DNA from 3 places in the Gottfriedia sp. NPDC058432 genome. Region 2 is predicted to be linked to each of the others. Evidence: riboswitches for the same ligand, from Rfam matches in the RefSeq annotation. Region 2 holds a riboswitch; each other region holds the start of a gene.
What was found. A riboswitch is a leader RNA that binds a small molecule or an ion and turns the genes downstream of it on or off. The one in region 2 is predicted to bind S-adenosylmethionine.
Positions count from the first base shown of each region.

Region 1: another riboswitch for S-adenosylmethionine. It lies ahead of ACFWM3_RS18035 (2,3-diketo-5-methylthiopentyl-1-phosphate enolase); the one in region 2 lies ahead of ACFWM3_RS23780 (bifunctional homocysteine S-methyltransferase/methylenetetrahydrofolate reductase).
Region 3: another riboswitch for S-adenosylmethionine. It lies ahead of ACFWM3_RS19610 (LLM class flavin-dependent oxidoreductase); the one in region 2 lies ahead of ACFWM3_RS23780 (bifunctional homocysteine S-methyltransferase/methylenetetrahydrofolate reductase).

Region 1 is NZ_JBHXLC010000020.1:36,305-44,176, forward strand. It holds gene ACFWM3_RS18000 (hypothetical protein) at 1-16, shown strand, start outside; gene ACFWM3_RS18005 (hypothetical protein) at 174-314, opposite strand; gene yjeM (glutamate/gamma-aminobutyrate family transporter YjeM) at 395-1,894, opposite strand; gene ACFWM3_RS18015 (DUF421 domain-containing protein) at 2,095-2,793, shown strand; gene ACFWM3_RS18020 (cupin domain-containing protein) at 2,843-3,355, opposite strand; gene ACFWM3_RS18025 (methylthioribulose 1-phosphate dehydratase) at 3,372-3,998, opposite strand; gene ACFWM3_RS18030 (2-hydroxy-3-keto-5-methylthiopentenyl-1-phosphate phosphatase) at 3,995-4,648, opposite strand; gene ACFWM3_RS18035 (2,3-diketo-5-methylthiopentyl-1-phosphate enolase) at 4,655-5,875, opposite strand; SAM riboswitch class I at 5,940-6,043, opposite strand; gene ACFWM3_RS18040 (pyridoxal phosphate-dependent aminotransferase) at 6,102-7,289, opposite strand; gene ACFWM3_RS18045 (carbon-nitrogen family hydrolase) at 7,433-7,872, shown strand, end outside.
Region 2 is NZ_JBHXLC010000040.1:6,911-14,782, reverse strand. It holds gene ACFWM3_RS23805 (NADPH-dependent FMN reductase) at 526-1,077, shown strand; gene ACFWM3_RS23800 (DUF3892 domain-containing protein) at 1,342-1,617, shown strand; gene ACFWM3_RS23795 (hypothetical protein) at 1,861-2,313, opposite strand; gene ACFWM3_RS23790 (hypothetical protein) at 2,568-2,855, shown strand; gene ACFWM3_RS23785 (terpene cyclase/mutase family protein) at 2,880-4,745, shown strand; SAM riboswitch class I at 4,858-4,961, shown strand; gene ACFWM3_RS23780 (bifunctional homocysteine S-methyltransferase/methylenetetrahydrofolate reductase) at 5,043-6,869, shown strand; gene metH (methionine synthase) at 6,866-7,872, shown strand, end outside.
Region 3 is NZ_JBHXLC010000024.1:25,160-33,031, reverse strand. It holds gene ACFWM3_RS19630 (hypothetical protein) at 1-524, opposite strand, end outside; gene ACFWM3_RS19625 (aldo/keto reductase) at 842-1,831, opposite strand; gene ACFWM3_RS19620 (histidine phosphatase family protein) at 1,880-2,464, opposite strand; gene ACFWM3_RS19615 (ATP-grasp domain-containing protein) at 2,728-3,684, opposite strand; gene ACFWM3_RS19610 (LLM class flavin-dependent oxidoreductase) at 3,700-4,749, opposite strand; SAM riboswitch class I at 4,911-5,017, opposite strand; gene ACFWM3_RS19605 (Ger(x)C family spore germination protein) at 5,171-6,262, opposite strand; gene ACFWM3_RS19600 (GerAB/ArcD/ProY family transporter) at 6,259-7,350, opposite strand; gene ACFWM3_RS19595 (spore germination protein) at 7,351-7,872, opposite strand, start outside.

The DNA.
Region 1 (7,872 bases), on a different contig from region 2:
TTCAATGAGTAAATAATTAAAAGAGACCGCCAAAAAAATGACGGTCATTTTTTTTACATTTAAGAAAGTATAAATTGGCAAACAGGGAAGAAAAATCGACGTAGAGCCATTTTTAGGTATAGGTATAAATGCATCTATGCCTCTGAATTCTCCTAACAGCTCGCCAATCGTCTTTATGAATTTTTCACTTCATTAAGAGCTTCAGTATTTGATTTACTTGGAGCAAAATAACCTTCTGAATTAACTGCAGCTGGTGTAGGTTGCCCTTTATCTTTGTTCTTCTTTTTTACATGTGGATTTTGATTGTGACCCATGAATATCACCTCCAAATTTAGTATGTGCTATATTTCCTACTTACTTTCGGAATTGTTATTAACAATAAGTGGGAAGATTGCTATGCAATTTTCTTCTCTTTTTGGGTATGTTTTCTTGAACGGTTAAGAATTAGTAAAGCCAAAATTGAAAAGAAAATTGGTCCTGCAATCATCCAGATTGTTGAGTTGAAATCACCTTCAATAGCCGGTTGAATAATCGTAAAAAAGTTTGCAAATCCAACAACCAAAATAACGAGAATGCTCGCAAATAAAGAAGATGAATTTGATTTTAAAATTTGAAATGGCTTGTCGATTTGTTCATTTCTTTTAAACATTGGATACGCAATACCTAAAAATATATAAGGTAAAGTCATTGAAACATTTGTCATTAAAGTTATTTTATTAAAAAATGCTGATGCTCCTTGGCCACCAAAGGAAGTAAGGACAATAATGATTGAAACAATTGAAAATTGTACCCACATTGCATTGACAGGCATACCTTTTTCATTTGTGTCAGAAAATTTTGTCGGCCATAAGTATTTTGGTGTGCCTTTAATGATTGTTTTTAACGGTGCATAAATTAATGTGAAAAATGCTCCGGTATATGCAAGAAACATTGATAAACCAGTAATTCTTGCAAACCAAATACCAATTTGATCGGCAGTATGTGATGATAAAGTAAAAGCTTTTCCAAGTTCTAATCCTAAATTGTACATAAGTACATATGTTATGTTCCCTAAATTCGTAGTGCTAGCACTTAAATCATTTGACCAGTTTATAAAGATTCCTACTAAAAAAATGCCTAACGAATATCCTACGGAAATAATAATTGCTGAAATGGTAATCCCTTTTGGAAAGTTCCGTTCAGCGTTCTCCGTCTGATCAACTAAACTACCGATTGCTTCTAGCCCACCATATGCAAAAATCGCAAATACAACAAATGATAGTATCGCAAGGGTTGAAAGATAGTTTGGATTTGGTGAGTGAGCAAATGCTGATGAGAAACTTTTAATCGGTTGAGCAAATTTGCCGCCATTTAATACCAAAATAATGATACTTGTAATTAACAGCACTATATTTAAAGAGAAAACTGTAATACCACCAATTGTTGTAACTTTACTAATGCTTTCAATTCCTTTCGAAGCAAAAAATGTCACAACTAACATCCAAAGTAATGCTAATAATCCGATAGATTGAGTAGAAGTAAGTCCAAATAATGAAAGTGATTGCGTTTTGTCACTACCAAAAATGAACGTTGATAGTGGAATCCAAACCTTTGAGGAGACACTTACCATATAAATTACATAAGAGGAGAACCACATAAAGGTACCTATAAAAGCGAATCTAGGTCCAACCGAATCAGCCATCCATGTATAAATTCCACCTTCTGAATGCTTATATGCAGCTCCGAACTCAGCCATCATAAATGCAAAAGGAATAAAAAACGTTATAGCAGAGAGTAAGTACCATGGAATTGCACTATATCCCATTAAATAAAAAGCGGTTGGTATATTTCCAAAACCATATACAGTGGTAAATACCATTAATATTAAGCCAACAAGTGAAAGTTTTTTACTCAAGATCTCACCCCAATAAATAGTCGATTATAAATGAATAGTAATATTTTCTTCAATAATCGGTAATTTATGAGGACATACACACAGTTAGGTTTAAACTTATTTTTTAGAAATAATAAAGAATAGTTTCGTTCTATTTTTCAAACGCTAAGTTGATTAATAAATACTTAAAATGGTTTTTTGAAAGAGAAAGGATGAAATAAATGAGCTTTAATGAAGTAGTATTTAGGGTCATATGCTCATTTTTTGTTTTATTTATTTTAACGAGATTAATGGGGAAAAAGGAAATTAGTCAATTAGATGTATTTACATTTATAACAGCCATTACAATAGGGAATGTAGCAGCATCTATAACGACATCTAAAACATTAGATATTGAAGATGGGATCATTGGATTAGTTGGCTGGGCAGTTTTGACGATCATCATGGGGTATTTAAGTTTAAAATCTAAATCTTTACGTCGGATGATTCTTGGGGAACCAATTATTTTAATTAGACAAGGAAAAATAATGGAAAATGCATTAAAAAAAGCTAGATTAGATACAGAGCAATTTCAAGGAATGCTTCGTAATGAGAATATTTATTCGTTGAAAGATGTAGAGTACGCTATATTTGAAATTGATGGCAGTCTATCAATTATGAAAACAAAAGATGTTAAAACGAAAAAAAATAAAACATGGAAAAAAACTTTGTTATTTCCAACGTCAACAGCAGTGGTATCTGATGGGGAAGTAAACGAAGATGCATTATCAAATTTAAACTTGGATAAAAAATGGTTAATAGCTCAACTTGAAAGGGTAGGCATAACATCAATTTCAGATGTGTTTTTTGTTGAAGTACAAACAGATGGGTCGTTATATATCGACTACCGAGAAGATCATTTCAATGAAGAAGAAAATTAATTGACTCACATCCTAAAGAGGATATGAGTCAATTTAGTTTTTATAAAAATTATTCGTAAATAGGTACCCAACCTTCAGTCGTAACAAATAATCGAACAGCTACTACTTTACGATCCTCTGCTAAAGTGAAGTAGTGGCGTACATTTGGTGGTACAGAAATTAAATCTCCAGGATTCAAATTAACATGGAAAAAGCCTTCATTTCCCTCGATAATAAACGTACCGTGACCGCTAACGATGAAGCGAACTTCGTCATCCGTATGATGATGCTCACGATTGAAGTTTTTAAGTAATTCATCAAGATTTGGAGTTGCTTCTGAAAGAGTAATAATATCACTCGCTAAATAGCCACGTCTTGATGAAATACTGTCGATTTCAGCTTTAAATGTTTCAAGAATTGCTGCTTTTTCATCATCTGATAAAATAAATTTTTCTTGTAACGAACTATGTAATTGTTCGATATTCCAATTTTCGTAAATTACACCTTGTTCTTCTAAATAAGCTTTTACTTCAACATCACTTGTAATATGATAATCTTTTTTTTCTACCCAAATTGTTGCCATTCTTCATTCCTCCAAATTAATTCTTTATAAATGTATTTTTTTGAATACCTTGTAATGCATATTGGAATAGAAACTCATAAGCTTCTAAATGCTTTTTAGCTTCAAATGCTGATTCGGCCCAAACTGTTATACCATGATTATGAATTAATACAGCACCATGATCATTCTTTATATGTGGAAGAAATTCATTTGCAAGAGTAGGGATATGCGCAAGATTTTTTATGATTGGAATTGTAATTTCTGCATCTTCTTCCCATAATCCTAATGCTTTAATAATTTCGATACCAGAAAAAGATAACTCATCTTGATATGGAAAATCCTTTGTTATAAAGTTATTTGCTAAAGTGTGTACATGAAGTACGCATTTTGCATTTGTATGTTGATAAATTAGCCGATGTAAAATGGCTTCAGCTGATGGTTTTTTTGATTCATCCCAAACAGATTGGTCAAATTCATTAACGAGTAAAAAATCGTCATAAGTATGTTTAGTTTTATCTTTACCACTAGTTGTCACTAAAAAGTTTAAAGGTTCGTCATTTACTTTAATTGATAAATTCCCGCTAGTTCCTAAAAACCAATCTCGATCAGCTAGTACTTTTTTTACTTCACGGATTTCATCATAATGTTTGAAAAAGTCCTTCATACTAGCACCTCCTTCTCTAATGAAGCTCGAATATCATAGAAATTTTCAAAAGGAATGAAAGGTAAAGATAGTTCTTCACATTTATCTTTTAAGAAATCTCGAGCATAAATTAAATTGGCTTCTTTTGCAATTTGTAAGTCAGTAATTGAATCGCCAATGACAATGATAAAATCATTTGATTCACTAAATTTTCTTTTAACAGATGGTTTACACATTCCACAATCATTCGTACAGTTTTCATCACAAGAATGATCCCAATGAATTTTTACAGTTTGGCCCGTAAAGTCAGTACGATTACATAAAATATCCGAAGGTTGAAGGTAATCCGCTAATATAGGATGAACAAAAAAATCTAGCCCGCCACTTACAACTTTTAACGCATATTGTTGAACGCTTACAAATTGAATAAAATCGCTAAAACCATCTCGAATGATAGTACGATCGATTACAAAATCAGTCATTTCTTGTTTTTTCGTTGAAGGAATCGTAGCAAACATTTTCTCTACGCCTTCTCGAATCGATAGATTGCCATTTAATACTTCACTTGTTAATTCACTTACTGAAGGAGGAGCAAATTCTTTAATTAAATTAACGATATTGTCTCCCTCAGTAATTGTTCCATCAAAATCACAAAAAATCTTTATTGCCATTGTTGTTTACCCCCAAAGTTGTAATGCTTTTTGTAGTGATGTATTTGGAAGTGCGTATTCTTTTAGCCCAACTCCAGACAGTGTTGCTGAAATTGCTTCTCTAAATGCATTACCTCCACCAATCGGACCATCCGGATGACCATGAACACCGCCACCAGCGTTGATGACTTGCTCAATTCCAAAATCTTGAATTAATTGAGGCACTAGCGCAGGGTGAATTCCAGCAGAAGGTACTGGGAATGTCTCTTTTAATCCATTTGATACAGTTAAATTTTCAGCGATTTTTAAAGCTGTCTCTTTTTGTAATGCAACTGAACCATATGGCGAAGGGAATAGACTAAAATCTGCACCTGCAATTCGTAAAAGTTTCCCTAATAATAATCCTGCGTCAATTCCATAAATTGGTGATGCTGTAAACGCACCCGAAACAGCAGGATGGGCCATAATTGGAACATTAATTGATGGATCCTCTGCCAAACCTTGAAGTACATCAATTCCATACGAGAATACATTTAATAAAAATACATCCGCACCAGCTTCTGCAGCACGTAATGCTTTTTCTTTTAACTCATATGTACGGCCAGTTAAATTCACCGCGTATAATGTTTTGTGTCCTGTTTTTTCATAAACTTGGTTCAAAATATTTTTTCCGTGAGTGACGCGATCTGTTATAGATGTATTCGTGTCAAAAAGTATCTCGTCGTCTTTAATTAAATCAACGCCGCCTAAAGCTTGCTTTTTTAATTCCTCTGAAATGTATTGAATGTCTCTGCCGATTATTGATTTGAAAATGCTCATTAATAAAGGTCGATCATATACATCCAATTTTTCTCGAATGCCTTTAATACCAAATTTTGGACCCGGAAATAAATTTAAAATGTCATCAGTAAAATTTAAATCTATTAGTTTAATTTCGCCATCAAGGGATAGCTTACCGAAAACTGTTGTTAAAATAGCTGGAAGATCAGCTGAAAAATTTAAGCTAGGATAATAAATTTCAATAATCCCTTTTGTTGGTTTATATCCTAAAAAGTTAACGATATTTTCTTCGCATTCTATTTCACGAACTGAAAGAACTTTACCTTTATGCTTTTGTAATTGAATTTGATCATTTTGAGGTAATGACGTCCAAGAACCAACCGTTAAACCTAGAGCGATTGACTCTGCCTTTTTTTCTAAATGATGATTTTTATCATAAACTTGGTAAGTTGCTATTACTCCACTCATTTCAAAACCTCCAAAAAGTTTTAATCAAACAAAAAACCTCTCCACTAAGGAGAGGTTTACCTACACCTTATCTGTCAGCAAATGCTGCGAGAATTAGCACCGTACTAGTTAACTAGCCGGTTGCCGGGTTTCGTCGGGCTCGGTCCCTCCACCTACTCTGAATAAAGTTAATATTTAATTTTGAATTATTAATCTAATCGCATTATTTCATGAACAATCATAATTGTCAAACATTAAATTTTGAAAATACTTCAATCTCTTTTAATCTAGCAACTGTTTCCTTCAGTCTATCAGTATCTGATAGTAGGCCGACTCTTACATACCCTTCACCATATTCTCCAAATCCATTTCCTGGAGCGACTGCAATATGAGCCTTTTCAAGTAATAGATCAGCAAATTCCTGTGATGTAAAACCTGCTGGAATTTTTAGCCATGCAAAAAAGGACCCTGCTGGTGCAGTTACTTCCCATCCAATTTCGTGACAACCGCTAATAAATACATTTCTACGCTCTTCATAAAGTGCTAATAGTTGTTTTACACTTTCTTGAGATTCTGTAAGCGCAACAGCGGCAGCTTCTTGAACAGCAGGGAAGATGCTAACGTAAAGATGATCCTGTAATAGATTAATTGCTGAAATAACCTCTTTATTTCCAACTGCAAAACCGATTCTCCAACCAGCCATATTATAAGTTTTAGAGAGGGTATAAATTTCAATCCCGCATTCCTTTGCTCCTGGCGTTTGAAGAAAACTTAAAGGTTTTTTGCCGTCAAAACCAAATGCGCCATAAGCAAAATCATGACAAACTGTAATTTGATTATTTCTTGCAAGCTTAACTGTTTCTTTAAAAAATTCTTCTGTTGCGATAGCGCCAGTGGGATTATTTGGATAATTGATAAATAATATTTTACTAGCATCCAAAACATCCTGAGGAATTAATTTATAATCTGGTAAAAATTGATTTTGTTCAAGTAATGGAAGCATGTATGGTACTGTTTTTGAAAGAGATATACCAGATAAATAGTCTGGATAGCCTGGATCTGGAACTAAAATTGTATCTCCAGCGTCACATAAACAAAGTGGTAGCTCAACTAATCCAGCTTTTCCACCGAATAATATGGCTACTTCTTCCTCTGGGTCTAAATCAACATCATACTCTCGTTTATAAAATTCTACAACAGCATTTTTTAGAGAGCTCATCCCTCTAAACGGAGAATAACGATGAGTTAAAGGGTTTTCAACAGACTTTTGTAATGCTTTTATAATATGGTCGGGTGTTGGCTGATCTGGATTTCCTTGACCAAGATTAATGACATCGTGACCATTACTAATTGACTGATTCACTTTTTGGACTAGTGAAGCAAAAAATTGTTTAGGTAAATTGTTTAATAGTTTACTATGATTCAAGTTAATCACTCCAAAAATATAATTAATTTAAGTTGATTAAATCGTTACTTAATCGAATGATTTTCAGGAACGATTGTTGCAATAACTTTCACCATCATATATGCTCGATTTAAAAATGTCTATAAAATTTAGAATAGGGTGAATAAATTGTGATTAAAATTGCGTGTATTCAATCTGACGTTATTTTAGGTAAATCAAAGTCTAATTTAGAGAAAATGAAAACTCAAATAAACGAAGCTGTTAAAGAAAATGTTCAGGTTATCGTATTACCAGAGTTATGGACAACAGGCTATTGTTTGGAAGAGATTGGCTTGCACACAGGTGAACAAGAAGCGATTATTTCTGAACTTCAGTCGATTGCAAAATCAAATAATGTAATATTGATTGCTGGTTCGTTCCCAATTGCAAGAGAAAATGGGGTAACGAATACGTTAATTGTTATTAGCAATACTGGTGAATTAGTAAAATCTTATGATAAAGTTCATTTGTTCCAGTTAATGAACGAGCATCACTATCTTCAATCAGGGGAAACAGACGGTCTTTTTGAAATCGAGGGATTAACAGCTGCAGGTTTTGTTTGCTATGATTTGCG
Region 2 (7,872 bases):
CTAAGTCCTGTTCAGCGATAGCATGCGATAGTTGAACAACATATGTTGCAAATATACAGCTTTTTTTTATGTAAAAAGCGGGGATATCAATAAAGTTTTTGAATATAAAGGGATATTTACTTATTATAGAGAAATCTTTATTTAATGGTAAAATTAGCTAAAAAGGTATTTGAAAACGATAATTTTACATAATAGACTGAAGGGTTTCAAAAATGGTTCGAACTACATTTATGCCAAGCGATAAAGCAAACACCTATATACTCGTTGATAAGGTAGAAAAGAAGGGTCTTGTAGAAAGATAACCAAACCCAAATAATAGAATGACTTCTAATGTCGTACTAACTGAAGAAGGAAGAGCGTTATTTGACGAAATTTTTCCCAAACACGTTCCAACCATTTCTCAAAAATTATCATTGATCTCGAATGATGAAAAAGAACAGCTAATGGATTTATTTAGGAGAATGGAATTGGTGCACAAAATTTGGAAAAATAAATTTTAATATGTTAAATAGGAGGAAAAAAACAATGTCAAATGAAAAATTAAATGTGGGTATTATTTTAGGTAGTACAAGACAAGGACGAGTTAGCCCACAAGTGGGAGAATGGGTTAAAGGAATTGCTGACAAACGTGGAGATGTAAACTATGAAATTGTAGATATTGCTGATTATCAATTGCCTTTTTTAGGAACAACTGATGGGACTGAACCAGGAATTGCAGCATGGAACGAAAAACTTAACAGCTTGGATGGATTCGTATTTATCGTTCAAGAATATAATCACAGCATAACAGGAGCCCTAAAAAATGCACTTGATTTAGCTCGTGAAGCCTGGAATAATAAAGCAGCAGGGATCGTTAGTTATGGTTCAACTGGTGGTGCCCGTGCAGCTGAACATTTACGAGGAATAATGGGTGAGCTAATGATTGCAGATGTTCGTGTTCACCCTACACTGTCCTTATTTACCGATTTTGAAAACTATACTACTTTCAAGCCAGCTGAATTACACCTTAATAATGTAAATGCAATGCTTGACCAAGTTGTTGCTTGGAGTGGTGCATTAAAAACCTTGAGACAATAGTCTTTATAAAGTGAACTATGTTACGAATATCAGACACTAAAAAAGTGTCTGATATTCTTTTTTTATCTAGTGCAGCTTTAATTAAAATTAGAGATTATATTAAAAGGATAATGGACTGTTAATTCAGTCTATTTTTTATGTAAAAATATCATTCTTCCTTTCATTTAGGAGTAAATTGTTATACATCCTCCATCAATGGCAAAACTAATGGTAAAAGGAGGAGATTTAAAAGTGACTCAAGATCGATTTGAAGAAGCATATGAAATGTATAGAAATCAAAGTGATGAAGAACAAATGATAGAGGAATCAGTAAATCAAGACAAGGAACATATTGTTGCTGTTCGTAAAAATGAAGATGGTGATTTAATTGGTTTCAGAACGAGTTTAAATCGTGAACTAGATTATCTTCAAGCTTTGCAAGAAGCAAAAAGTGGAAATTTAGCTCATGTGGATGTAATCCATAAGTATGGTCGTGACATCCTTAGAAGTGAACCGGATGGTATTGCAGAAAATAATTTAAGTAATTTACCGGAATTTTAAGACAGAAAAGCTTATAAAAATGAAGTAAACCCACTAGGAATATTCCTCGTGGGTTATATATTAGATATACACATTTGTCTTCAATTGATGTCAAATGTAAGAGAGTGAACATAAATTGCATCAGATTTCAATCTCAATATTCACAATCAAGATGTGACATGTTCTATTTAAATTTTAGAAGAGCTTGTCCATGCTTTAAGATTTGAAAATAATGTGATGAGTCATCTAGCAACCTGAATTCGGTTATTCAGTTGTTCTGTTAAGTCTATTTAAACTTGGTAATTGGAATTGTTCAACGTCTTGGTCTTCAGTTACTGCTCCTTCGTTGTGAGAGGAATCTGTTCTGATTTTGCTTCTTTTGATTTTGCTGTCTCTGATTTTAATTCCTTGCTGTCCGCCTAATTCATCATTATCTCTTCCAGCAATACCACTTCTACCATTTCCATCTGCAAATTGTGAACGATCATTTGCTGTTTGGCTATTGTCTCTAGCATTTTGTCCGCCTTGATTTGCGTTCATACCAACATTTCGATTAATTTGTCCTCCGCCTTCAGCTCTTTGTTCGACTTGGATGCGATTTTCTTTAATTTCAATGTTAATAAAATTAAAATTGATTGCACCATCTGCATTAGCTGCTGCAAGTACCTCTTGAATTTCTTCTTTTATATCTTTGAATTCTTCAAACTCTGCTGCCATAGTAAAAAACACTCCTTTTCTATTATCCTTTCACTATATTCATTTTTAATAGATTCTGATTAGACAATTAATAGATTATTTAACTTTTTAAATAATTTAAAGAAAAAAGTACTCTATTTTTAAAAAGTAAATTTTTTATTTTCTTGAAATGCCCACCATAAATTGTTGTTTTTTCCAAGTATCTGGTACTAATTGCTCGGAATAATTCATTATTTCACATTTAAATCATAGATTAATAATGGAGTGTGATCTAATTGAATCCTTTATTAATAAAAATAGTAAAATCATTTTGCGGTGTAATTGTGATCGACCTGCTATTACTTACTTTTTGCTTGTTACTAGGTAGCTATTTTCATATTTTACATTCGTTTACTTGGTTCGGATTTAAAATAATGGTTTTACCTTTTAGCCTTTTAGCATTTATTATTTCAATTGTTTATTTTAGTAAAAAAATAGAAATCGAAGTATCAGAGGAAATTGATGATTTTGAAGAAATTGAAATTGAGCATTCAACAAGAATGGAAAAATACCATCAGCCTTAAAAAAAATTGAACTGAGGTGGTAAAATGGACCTCGAAAATATTGTTTTACGAAATATTGAAGAGCGGATTAAACGTCTAAGGACGAAACAAGATGAAGAAGGTTCTTGGGAATATTGTTTTGAAGGTTCATTAATAACGGATAGTTTTATGATTTTATTAATGAATGATCTTGAATACAAAAATCAAAAAATATTTGATGGGATTATTGATCGTATCATCAATCTTCAACATCCGAATGGAGCTTGGAAATTATACGAGGATGAGAAAGAGGGAAACTTAAATGCAACAGTACAAGCTTACATAGCTTTATTAATCTCAAAAAAGTATACAAAAGAACATTCAAGTATGAAAAAAGCTGAAAAATTTATTCGTGAAAACGGTGGGATTAAAAAAACACATTTTATGTTAAAGATGATTCTAGCTACTCATGGTTTAATTGAGTATCCTAAATTATTTTACTTTCCTATGAGCTATTTTTTACTACCAGATAAAATGCCGTTAAGTTTATTTGATTTAAGTAATTATGCTAGAGTTCATTTAGTTCCTATGATTCTTTGTATTAATAAGCGATTTAAAGTGAAATTGGATGATGATTTAACGATTGATTATCTTTTAGAAACTAGTGAGGTAGAATGGTTTTACGAAGAGCGAGGGAGTTTTTATCAATTTTTACTTGAAGAAGGTAAAAAGCTAGCTTCATATCCTCTCTATTTTCACCAGAAAGGATATGAAAAGGCTGAAAGATTTATATTAGATCGTATTGAAACAAATGGAACCTTTTATAGTTATGGCAGTTCTACATTTTATATGATTTATGCTTTAATGGCTTTAGGTTATGAAGCTACTTCATCCGTCATTCAAAATGCGCTACAAGGACTTCTTTCATATGCAGCCGATACAGAAGCGGGCCTTCATATTCAAAATTCGCCATCAAAAGTTTGGGATACTGCATTATTGTCATATGCAATTCAAGAAGCTGGTTATCAAGTAAATGATCCGATTGTTTCGAAATCGATTAACTACTTAATCAAAAAACAACAAAATATGAATGGTGACTGGAAGGTTCATGCTAAAAATTTAAGTCCTGGCGGTTGGGGCTTTTCTGACGTTAATTCTTTTATTCCAGATAATGATGATACTGGAGCAGTCTTAAGGGCGCTTGCAAGAAGTTCTTTGGAACAACCAACTATAAGTGAAAGTTGGTTGAGGGGAGTTCATTTTTTACTTGGACTTCAAAATGACGATGGTGGTTGGGGAGCATTCGAAAAAAATGTTACGAATAAATGGTTAACATTTTTACCAATTGAAAATGCAAAAGATGCTATCATCGATCCTTCTACTGCAGATTTAACTGGACGTATATTGGAATTTATTGGACATTATACGACGATTTCAAACGATGATCCAATTGTGAAAAAGGCAGTTGATTGGCTTTTAAAGAACCAAAAATCAAATGGTAGTTGGTATGGTAGATGGGGAATTTGTTATATTTATGGAACTTGGGCAGCGATTACTGGCTTAAGAGCCGTGGGAATTCCTAAAAATCATGAGGCAATTAAAAAAGCTGAGAAATGGTTAGTTAGTATTCAAAATAAAGACGGAGGTTGGGGAGAATCAGGTCTTTCGCCTGTTAAATATAAATATGTTCCTTTAAAATATAGTACGCCTAGTCAAACAGCATGGGCAGTCGATACTTTACTTTCAATCCGTCATAAAGAGGATGAAGTAATTAGAAAAGGGATTAAATTTTTAACTACTCAAAGTGAATTGCCTAATAAAGCATTAACTTATCCAACCGGATTAGGATTACCTGGTCAGTTTTACATTCATTACCATAGCTATAATGAAATTTATCCGCTATTAGCACTAGCACACTATAAAAATAGTTAAATAATACTATTATGTAAACAAAATAAATTTATTTTTGGAAATCTTTCCATAAATGTCTTTTCTTTATCATATAAATATAGTAAACTGTTTTATATTGAATATAACTAAATAATCCTTATCGAGAGTGGTGGAGGGACTGGCCCTTTGAAACCCGGCAACTTTAGCGAAAGCTAAAAAGTGCTAAATCCAGCATGTTTAAAACATGAGAGATAAGGCGTGATCTGTACTTAAACGTCATTCTCTCATTTTTTTGAGGGAATGGCGTTTTTTTATTTTATATAAATGGGAAGTGATTGTATGGGCTTATTGGAAAAGTTAAAAGATGGAATTGTTTTAGGTGACGGCGCAATGGGAACGCTTTTGTATTCTGGCGGACTTCACAGCTGTTTTGAAGAACTTAATATTACTGAGCGTGATCGAATCATTCATATACATGAACAATATATAGATGCTGGTGCAGAAGTGATCCAAACAAATTCGTACGGTGCCAATGCTGGAAAACTGAGACAATATGGTTTGGAAAAGCTGGTTAAGCAAATTAATCAAATGGCTGTTAGAAATGCTAGAGCGGCTTCAAAAGGTAGAGCTTTAGTAATTGGTGGAATAGGTGGAATGAAATATGTAGGTTCTACTTTTACGACACCTTTAGAACGTGAGATGATGCTGCTTGAGCAAGCTTCGGCGTTACTAGAAGAAGGCGTAGATGGAATCATGCTTGAAACATTTTATGATGAAAATGAATTATATGATGCTGTAAATCTATTAAGAGGAAGAACGGATCTACCGATCATTGCACAAGTGACACTACAAGAAATTGGCGTTATGCAAAGTGGTCAATATATTGAAAAGATTCTTCCTAATTTAATTGATTTAGGTGCAGATGTAGTCGGAATCAATTGTCATCTTGGACCACTTCATATGCTGGAATCATTAAATACTGTTTCATTACCAACGAATGGTTATTTATCGGCATTTCCAAATTCAGGATTACCTCTATACAATGAGGGGAAATACGTATACAAATCGAATCCAGAATATTTTGAAGATATGACAAAACCATTTATTGAACAAGGTGTAAGACTAATCGGTGGATGCTGTGGTACAACACCAGCGCATATCGCTGCTTTACGAAGTAAGATTGATACTTTACAACCTGTTACAAAAAAAGAAGTGAAAAACAGAACAATTAAAATTACAATCCCGAAACAAGAAGAGCAAAAGAATGAAACTTTAGCAGAAAAGGCAAAAAAGAGAACGACGATCATTGCAGAGCTAGATCCGCCAAAAACATTACAAACGAGAAAGTTTTTTGAAGGAGCGAAAGCATTACATAGCGCAGGAGCTGATGCAATTACACTAGCAGATAATCCATTAGCTTCACCTAGAATTTCGAATGTGGCGATGGCATCACTACTTCAAAGATTGGATGTACCAGTCTTGACGCATTTAACTTGTAGAGATCGTAATATGATCGGACTTCAATCTCATTTAATGGGGCTATCAACATTAGGATTAAATGAAGTTCTTGCTATTACTGGAGATCCAGCAAGGGTAGGAGATTTTCCAGGTGCAACTTCAGTTTACGATGTAGCATCACTTGAACTTATTCGAATGATTAAGGAAATGAACGATGGTAGGCTTTATTCCGGTAAAAGCTTAGGAAATGGAACGAGGTTTTCTGTTGCTGCTGCTTTTAACCCGAATGTTCGAAAGTTTGATGCCGCAATTAAAAGGCTTGAGAAAAAGGTTGAGGCGGGAGCAGATTATTTTTTAACGCAGCCAATATATGATTTTGAAACGATTGATAAGTTATATGAGTCAACACGTCATATTAAACAGCCAATTTTTATTGGAATTATGCCGCTAGTTAGTAAGAAAAATGCTGATTTTATCCATTATGAAGTTCCAGGAATTACTTTATCTGAAGAGGTAAGAAATAGAATTTCATCAGTTGAACCTGAGAGAGCAGTTGATGAAGGTAAAAAAATTGCAAAAGAGCTTATTGATTATGTTAAGGATAAATTTAACGGGATTTATTTTATCACTCCATTTTTGAAGTATGAAATTACAGAGGACTTAATTCAATTTACTAAAAGCAGCAATAAAGAGGAGATTCAACTATGAAAACATTAGACGTAGCATTAAAAGAAAAAATATTACTTCTTGATGGAGCAATGGGAACGATGATCCAACAAAGAGATTTAACAGCAGAAGACTTTGGTGGAGAAGAATGTGAAGGTTGTAATGAATATTTAGTTGTTACAAGACCAGATGTTATTCAAGAAATTCATGAGGAGTATATAGATGCAGGGTCTGACATTATCGAAACGAACACATTTGGAGCTACAAATATTGTTTTATCCGATTATAATTTACAGCATTTAGATATTGAACTAAATGAAATTGCAGCAAGGATTGCAAAGCAAGCAGTTGTGGCATCTGGTAAAGAGGTATATGTAGCGGGTGCAATGGGGCCAACAACAAAAGCAATTAGTGTTACAGGTGGAGTGACTTTCGATGAACTAATTACTGCATATAATCGACAAGCAACTGGATTAATAAATGGTGGCGTAGATGTTTTATTAGTTGAAACTTGTCAAGATATGAGAAATGTTAAAGCTGCCTGTATTGGGATTAGTAATGCATTTAATGAGTTAAATAAAAAATTACCAGTTATGATTTCCGGAACGATTGAACCAATGGGGACAACATTAGCAGGTCAAACAATTGATGCTTTTTATTTAGCTATTGAACATATTTCTCCTATATCAATTGGATTGAACTGTGCAACAGGACCTGAGTTTATGAGAGATCATGTTCGTACATTGTCAGAACTATCTGAGACATTTGTATCTTGTTATCCAAATGCTGGCTTACCAGATGAGGATGGCCATTATCATGAATCACCAGAATCATTAGCGCATAAAGTACGTGATTTTGCTGAACAAGGTTGGATTAATATTATAGGTGGTTGTTGCGGAACAACGCCTGAACATATTCGAGCAATGAAAGAAGCGATAAATGGAATTACACCTCGTCAACCTAAAAAAAGAGAGGATCATGCTGTTAGTGGTTTAGAATCACTACGCTATGATGATAGTATGAGACCACTTTTCGTTGGTGAAAG
Region 3 (7,872 bases), on a different contig from region 2:
TGGATTTTTTGTTGTTCGGCTAATTTTTCAATTTTGGTATTAGTTTTGTTGGATGAATTTCCAATATTTGCACTTATATCATGATGGTCTTGTTGAAGCCTTGAAACTGCCGTTTTAAGTTCTGACATATCATTTTTCAATTGAACATTCATTTCACGTGCAGCTGCGAGTTCACTGACTAAAAACCTTAAAAACTCTTTTAATTGATTTGGGTCATGTGGTAAATTTTCATATGTATCGGATATCGCAATTTGTGTTTCATCGAAACCTTCTAATCTTTCTTTTTGTTGAAATACGAGGTCTTTTGCAGTATCTTCCAGGGGCTTTTCTGAATCGCGTAACGCTATAAGCACTCTAATATCAGATTGAACAAATATACGCCGATCTCCATCTTTCAAGAACTCATATCCATTTCGCTCTAAGATTTGGCCATACTTTCGAACAGTAGGTGCTGCAATACCCAGTTCTTCTGCTACTTCCTTGGAAGAAAAAGCTCGTTCATTCGGTTGTATATCACTTCGCATAACAGACCTCCTTTTTAACAAATATGAAGGATTTTTCGGCATATTGCAACATATATCACTGTGATACAAAAAAAACATGTGATGATTTCCTACTTCTATCGTTTTTTAGTGTAGCGCTCTTACAAAACCATTTTCCAATTAAAAGGTTGGAAACGGCAAAAGTTACAGTACAAGTAAGTCTTAGAAAAGCAATATGCACGATATATATACTAATTCATCCTTTATAATCTAGAGCTTTTGATAGTGAAAGCACCTAAAAAATCCCCTTTTCACACTTAAGGAAAATAGGGGATCAACACATTATACTAAAATTGACATTAATTAGCGCCTAAAGCACCAACTACCGGATGTGGAACATAAGGCTCTTGCAAATACGCAACTTCTTCAGTCGACAATTTAACTGACAAAGCCCCCACTGAATCTTCAAGATGAGATGTTTTAGTAGCTCCAATTATAGGCGCACTAACTGGTTCTTTCTGCAGTAACCAAGCAAGAGCAATATTTGATTTTGTTACTCCATGTTTTTCAGCAATCTCTGCAACTCGCTCCACAACAAGTCTGTCTGTATTTTCAGTTGCACCATATTTAGATTTTTGAGTTTCATCAGTTTCAGATCTTAACGTCGTATTTGACCAATCACGTGTCAATCTTCCTGATGCAAGTGGGCTATATGGAATTACGCCGATTTTTTCTTCCTTACAAAGAGGCAGCATCTCCCTTTCCTCTTCACGATATATGAGGTTGAGATGATTTTGCATTGAGACAAATTTGGTCCATCCATTTTTCTCTGCAACATGTAAAGCCTTCAAAAACTGCCAAGCATACATAGCGGAAGCACCGATATACCTTACCTTACCAGCCTTCACTAAATCATGAAGTGCCTCCATTGTTTCTTCGATTGGTGTGTTATAATCCCAACGATGGATTTGATATAAATCCACATAATCTGTTCCGAGGCGTTTAAGACTTTTATCAATTTCACTCATAATATGCTTGCGGGAAAGTCCGGAACCATTCGGACCTTTGTGCATAGGGAAATAAACCTTCGTAGCTAGTACTATTTCATCTCGATTGGCATAATCTTTTAAAGCTCTACCAACAAATTCTTCACTAGTACCATCTGAATAGACATTCGCCGTATCAAAAAAGTTGATACCTAGGTCTAGTGCTTTTTTAATAATTGTACGGCTGCTCTCCTCATCGATTACCCATGGATGGATCCAACGTTTTGCATCTCCAAATCCCATACAGCCAAGGCAAAGTCTAGATATTTCTAATCCTGTATTCCCAAGCTTTGTATATTCCATTTTAATTTCCTCACTTTCAAAAATATGTAATCTATTAATCTTATAAAACTATACTTGGACTACATCACTAAAATTATGATTGATAATCTCAACTAATTTAAATTCCCTCTTCTCATATTCAAACTTCAAAATGCAACAATTTCCAATTCGATTTTGTTGTGTGATAGAGCTTTTGTGTTCCCAGTACCTCATAAAATTTCTCAATGCTGCTCCGTGTGAAACAGCTAATACCACTTCATTATCTTCATCCATTATTTTTTGACATGTAGTAGCAATTCGTTGTTGCAATTCTTTTTGGTCTTCTCCGCCAAACTTAACAAAAAAGTCACCATAAGGTAGTGGTGGATTTAAATCTTCACTTTCACCTTCAAACGTTCCAAAATTCCATTCTTTTAATCCTTTTAATCTTGTATACGGTAATTCTGTCACGATTTCTAACGTATCACTCGCTCTTTCTGATGTAGAACAATAGGCATGATCGAAAATAATATTTTGTTCTTTAAAATACTTTGCAGCAGCCTCCGCTTGTTTAATTCCTAATTCTGTTAGAGGTGAATCACACCAACCTTGAATCTTCCTTCTTTTATTAAATAATGTTTGACCATGTCTCATTAAATAAAAAGTCTTTTTCATTTGTATCCCCCTTTTGAATCTTAAAAGCATATTTTAAAAATCAAGTGGTACGAAATCATTTGACCTTTTTTAGTCTCAAAACTTAATAACAACTTACAATCCTATATTATCAATATATTAATTTTAATCGTTAGCATATTCCTCTCAAATAATTGCCTATTACTCTTAGTTCAAGAAAAAATTTAATAAACTAAACATAAAAAAGCCCAAACCTTTGTTGCGTGTAGGTCTGAGCTTTTTACCGTTATTCTAAATAGATTTTCTTAAGCCGTTACTGTTGTAGTGTATTTTTCTTCCAAAGTCTTCTTTAAAAATGAAGCTAATTCGAGCATTCCGAATTTTCCAGCTTTTTCTTCTGCATCTGAGTTATAGTTGGTATTTGTATTGATATCATACGTAAAAATTGTACCTTCAGCATTTCTGATAAATTCGATTCCGGCAACTTGGACATTATTTTTAGCTAGAACCTCTTTATATTTCTCAATAATTTCGTCCTCAAAGCCTTCAATGATTTGGAACTTAGGTTTCTCTTCTACTTCTTCTCCTACTGGGCAGAATAAATCACCAATTTGGCACGCATCAGCTGGGCAAAGTTCAAAACCTTCCGAAGTATCAACTTTAACTGCATAAACAAAGTTTCCTCCTACAAATTCACAACGAGTGATGTAGCTTTCAGGGGATTGAATGTATTCCTGAATCAGTGTAATTCCATCAACTGGTTCTTCAAAGGTAGGTCCTTCCACATAAGCTTTTAAAGCTTCGATACTATGAAATAGTTGAACCCCTAACCCTTTACCAGCACGATTATGTTTCGTAATAAATGACTGTCCAGCAAAGTTTTTAGCTGCCTTAATAATGTTTTGTTTTCCAACTGCTGCGATCGTTTTAGGAGTCTTCACAGCATACTTGTTTAGCTCTAAATATTGTAAAACCTTACTAACTTCTAGCTTCAAGGCATTCGTTCCATTCAACACCGTACGACCATGTGCTTCAAGCCAAGCTAATACTTGACCAGTAAACTCGGCTGCAAAACGATGATCACGTGTATGAGAGGACGCACTCATTCGGCTATAAAAGATCCCTTCTGGTGGTGCAGTTGATAAATCTACCGTACCTTCGTCTAAATGCCATTCCTCATAAGGAACTCCAAGCTCCTCTAATCTTTTTGTTAAATGCACAGTCCACTCACTATTTTCATGAATTACGTATACTTTGCTCATCTTTAAATCCCCTTTCTAGTTCTTTATTAAACTACGTTTTTGTTCTACTAATGGCATAACTTGTTTTGAAAAGCGTTCCATTTCCTCAAGTTGAGGTGAAAATTGTAATAATAATAAGTCTAGGCCAGCTTCTTCATATTGTAAAATTCGTTCTGCAATTTGCTCTGGTGTTCCTACTAGATTTGGTCTAAGACCACGATTTGAAACTGAGTAATCTTGTAATTGGATTTGTTGTTCTAATTGTGATTTTGTAGTGAAGTCTTTAAAGCCTGCATACCCGCTTGAATCTTTCACAGTCGTAATTTTTTCTAGCTCAGCCAAAGCCTCTTCTTCTGTATCTCTACAAATAATATAAGCGGCCATACCGAAAGAACTTAATGGTGCATTTCCTGTTTGTTCACGGCGCACCTTCATATCTGTTACTTTCTGATTAATTTCTTCAACTGTTCCACCGTGCATCACATATGCGTCGCACTTTTCTACAATCGTTTGCTTTCCTTTTTCACTTTCTCCGCCTGCATATAGAATCGGATTTGGTCTTTGAACTGGTTTTGGAGCAAGCTTTGTATCCTTTAAGTCGTAATATTTACCTGAATAATTGAACGTTTCTTCTGTCCATAAGCCTTTAAGAACATCAATAAACTCCTCTGTCCGAGCATAACGCTCATCATGTTCTGTAAAAATACCGCCATATTGACGAGCTTCTTCTGCCCACCATGCAGAAACGACGTTTAGCGTAAAACGGCCGTTACTGATTTGATCAATATTAGCAGCCATTTTTGCTGTTACTGCAGGATTATGAAAACCTGGACGAATCGCAGTCATAATTTCGATTTTTTCCGTCACTGTAGCAAGTGCCGCTGCTGTTGACCAAGCTTCAAGTGAATCATGCTCCGGACCTTTAATATCGTTTAAATATAATTCAGCTATTAAAGTAGTCGAGTATCCCCATCTTTCAGCTGATTGAATAACCTCTTTAGCATATTCAAATGTTGGTGGCATTCTTTCGTCATCCACATTACGTAACCATCCTCCAAAAATCGGTAACCAAAAACCATATTTCATTTCTATTCTCTCCTTTATCATTAAAATTGTCTAGTTTTCGCATTGGTTAAGTTGGGTTTATATATAGTGAAATTCAGTTTTGTTTAACCTTCCGCGTAAATAAATAAAAAAAGAAAAAAGCCTCTTTCATTCAGAAAGAGGCATCGGAAACAATTGTTTTCGACTTATCTATCAGAATGATTTCATTCTGCAGGAAGTGGCACCGTTCCTAAATAAGGAGGTTGCCGGACGTCATAGGGCCTGATCCCTCGGTCACTCTCGATAAGTTTGAATTATGTAATTTCTTTAACTGAATCATAAATCCTAGTAAACAGATTGTCAATAAGGGAAATTAAACATCTTTATTGAGATAGCGCTTTCTTCGTTGTATTTATTAGAAAAAATAAAATTTTATAATTATTTAATTGAAATTAAATCGAATTTAATACATAGTACCAGTTCCCTTTAGTTTCACTTCTGATTTTACTCGAAATTCAATTTTTGGATAAATTTCTTCCCACTTATTTATTTCTTTTTTTGTCACTCCGTATTTTGCTTGATAGTTTAACCCAAGTCCAAGTGGATCAACATTTAATTCCTGTAGACGTTCTAGAAATTTTTTTGTTCTTGAGCTCATAATGATTGATGCTTTTTTCTCATACTCTTTCAATTCTCTATTTTGATGTAGTGTCTTATTAGATTCCTCAATAAATCCTTTTACCTTTATATGAACGTCTAGATATGGCTTTTTATTTTTAGGCATAACAATTTTCATGTCAGTTTTCGTATTTTCAGCACTTATGTAAAATTGATTTTTTCCTTTTCCAACATTAATTAATGTTGTTACTTTGGGATTTAAGAGCTCATTAAGCATCCTTGTTTCATCACGATTTAATACTGCTTTAAATTTTGTTCCTTTAAAAACTGCGGAAGTATTAATTTTAAAGGAACTATCGAACGGTTCAATAATAGGTAAATATGGATCTATACCGTTTTCTATCAATCGCATATAATAATCATTAAGTATCTCTGACATTACATATGGTGACCTATTTGATTCTTCATTAAAAGCTAACACAACAGCGTTACCCGCTAATCTCTCTGATTTAACCCTCCATGATAAAGCTTCTTTTGCAGTAGGTTCTCCTACAGCTACATAAGCAACACCTTGAATATCTGGCCGTTTAATAAACCACTTCATCAAATCAATTTGGTTTTCAACTAGTAGCTCTTTATCGATAACGATTACCCTACATTGAGCAAAATCTAATTTTTTATCTACTAAAGATTGGATTATTCTAATGGCCTCAGAAACTGAAGTTGATTTTTGAGAAATAATTTGAAAATTAGACTTTCCCGCTCCAATTTGTGCTGATGGGATGGCTAATTTCACTGACACAAGGTAGACGCCATTTTCATCTGTATGATCGATTCCTATCGCTACGACAAAAAAACGTTTATCAACATCGAGTAATTGGCAACCAGACATAAAACTTAATTCCATAATTAACAACAACGTTAAAATACGGTTCATGCTCTTTGCCTCCGTGATAAGAAAAAAATTAACACTACTAATATGCCTTCAGCAGGAAAACGGATATTTTGCCATATTTTAATCAGATCAAATAATTCTCTTTCGTTCGTAAATGTCTGCAGTGTCATCGTAACGGCTCCAAAAAATAGAAAGATCATATATCCATAAAATTTCCTTTTTTTAGCGGGTTTCAAATTATAATTAAAAAACATTCCTTCAAATAGTTTTAAACCAACATGCCATGTTAATATGCTAAATAATAGTGACAACAAAAGGAATATATAAAGCATCAAATATAGCACTCTTTCGATAAACCCATATTCCATTCTTAGAGAATCAGTTATGAAGACCCAAGGAAACACTACATCATTAATCCCTTTAACACCTAAAAAAGCAATTGGGACGAAAAATGTAAAACTAATTACAACGAATCCGATTAAAGGTAAAATCCACAGAAATTTAACAACCTTTTTCGTTTCAAGATAACGATTGATGATCGCTAGATTTATATAGCCTGTAAAAAAATAAGTAGCAGCTGAAATAGAACTATAGTTAGGCATTTGCCAAAAATAATGGAGTATTCTTTTAATATGGACGAAATAAAAATAATTGCTTGCCATAGCTTTATAAACGATAAAAAAAACAACTGGAGTAGCTACTAGTACCATTATTTCAATAACGTTGAGGATTGATTCTGTATAACAATTTGCTCCATAAATAACAATAATTAGAAAAAAAGCTAAAACATATCCCATATTTAACTCAGTATTTAAATACAGTACAGTAATATATGTGAAAGAAATTAAAACAAATGCCCCTGCAGCCAACCACATTACGCCTAAAAATGCTAAGTAAATGTTTTTAACAAGTTTAGGTAGTCTATTGTTAAAAATTTCGGGCAATCCTTTATTAGGAAATTTACTTATTCCGATCGTAAACAAATAAATAAATATTCCACCAATCAAAACACTTAACACCATAGATATAAGAGACCCATTAAAACGCTCGCCAATTAAAATCATTGGTACATTGATAATAATATTCAACATCATTGTTAGCAGTACAGTATAGTAAAAGTGACGGGTCAACTAGCTTTGCCCCCCCTTTGGGTTCTCAGTTATCGTTTCAATTTTATCGGAAGATCCCCATTCAATCGCTAAAAAAGGAGTCCCAAAGCTTCGCTTATTAGCAAAATAACAGATAAGTACAAGCATACCTCCAACTAATCCGACCAACCCAAATAGAGTTGCTAATATAATCAGTGGGTATCTAATACATCGAATTGCGAAACTCATTGCACTGATTGGGACCGTAAAATTAGAAATGGCAACAAATGCAGTAATAATAATCATGATGGAACTTACAAGTTGTGCTTGTTGTGCAGCTTGACCAAGTATAAGTCCACCAACAGTAGTAGCAGTTGGGCCAATTACTCGTGGTAGTCTAATACTAGCTTCAACTAACATTTCAACAGCTAACATCATAAAAAGCACTTCAAAAAATGATGGATAAGGAACTCCTGCCCTACTACCTGCAATCGTCAAAGTAAGTTGGGACCTTAATATTTCCGGGTTATACGAGGTAATTGCAATATAAAAAGCAGGTAACAC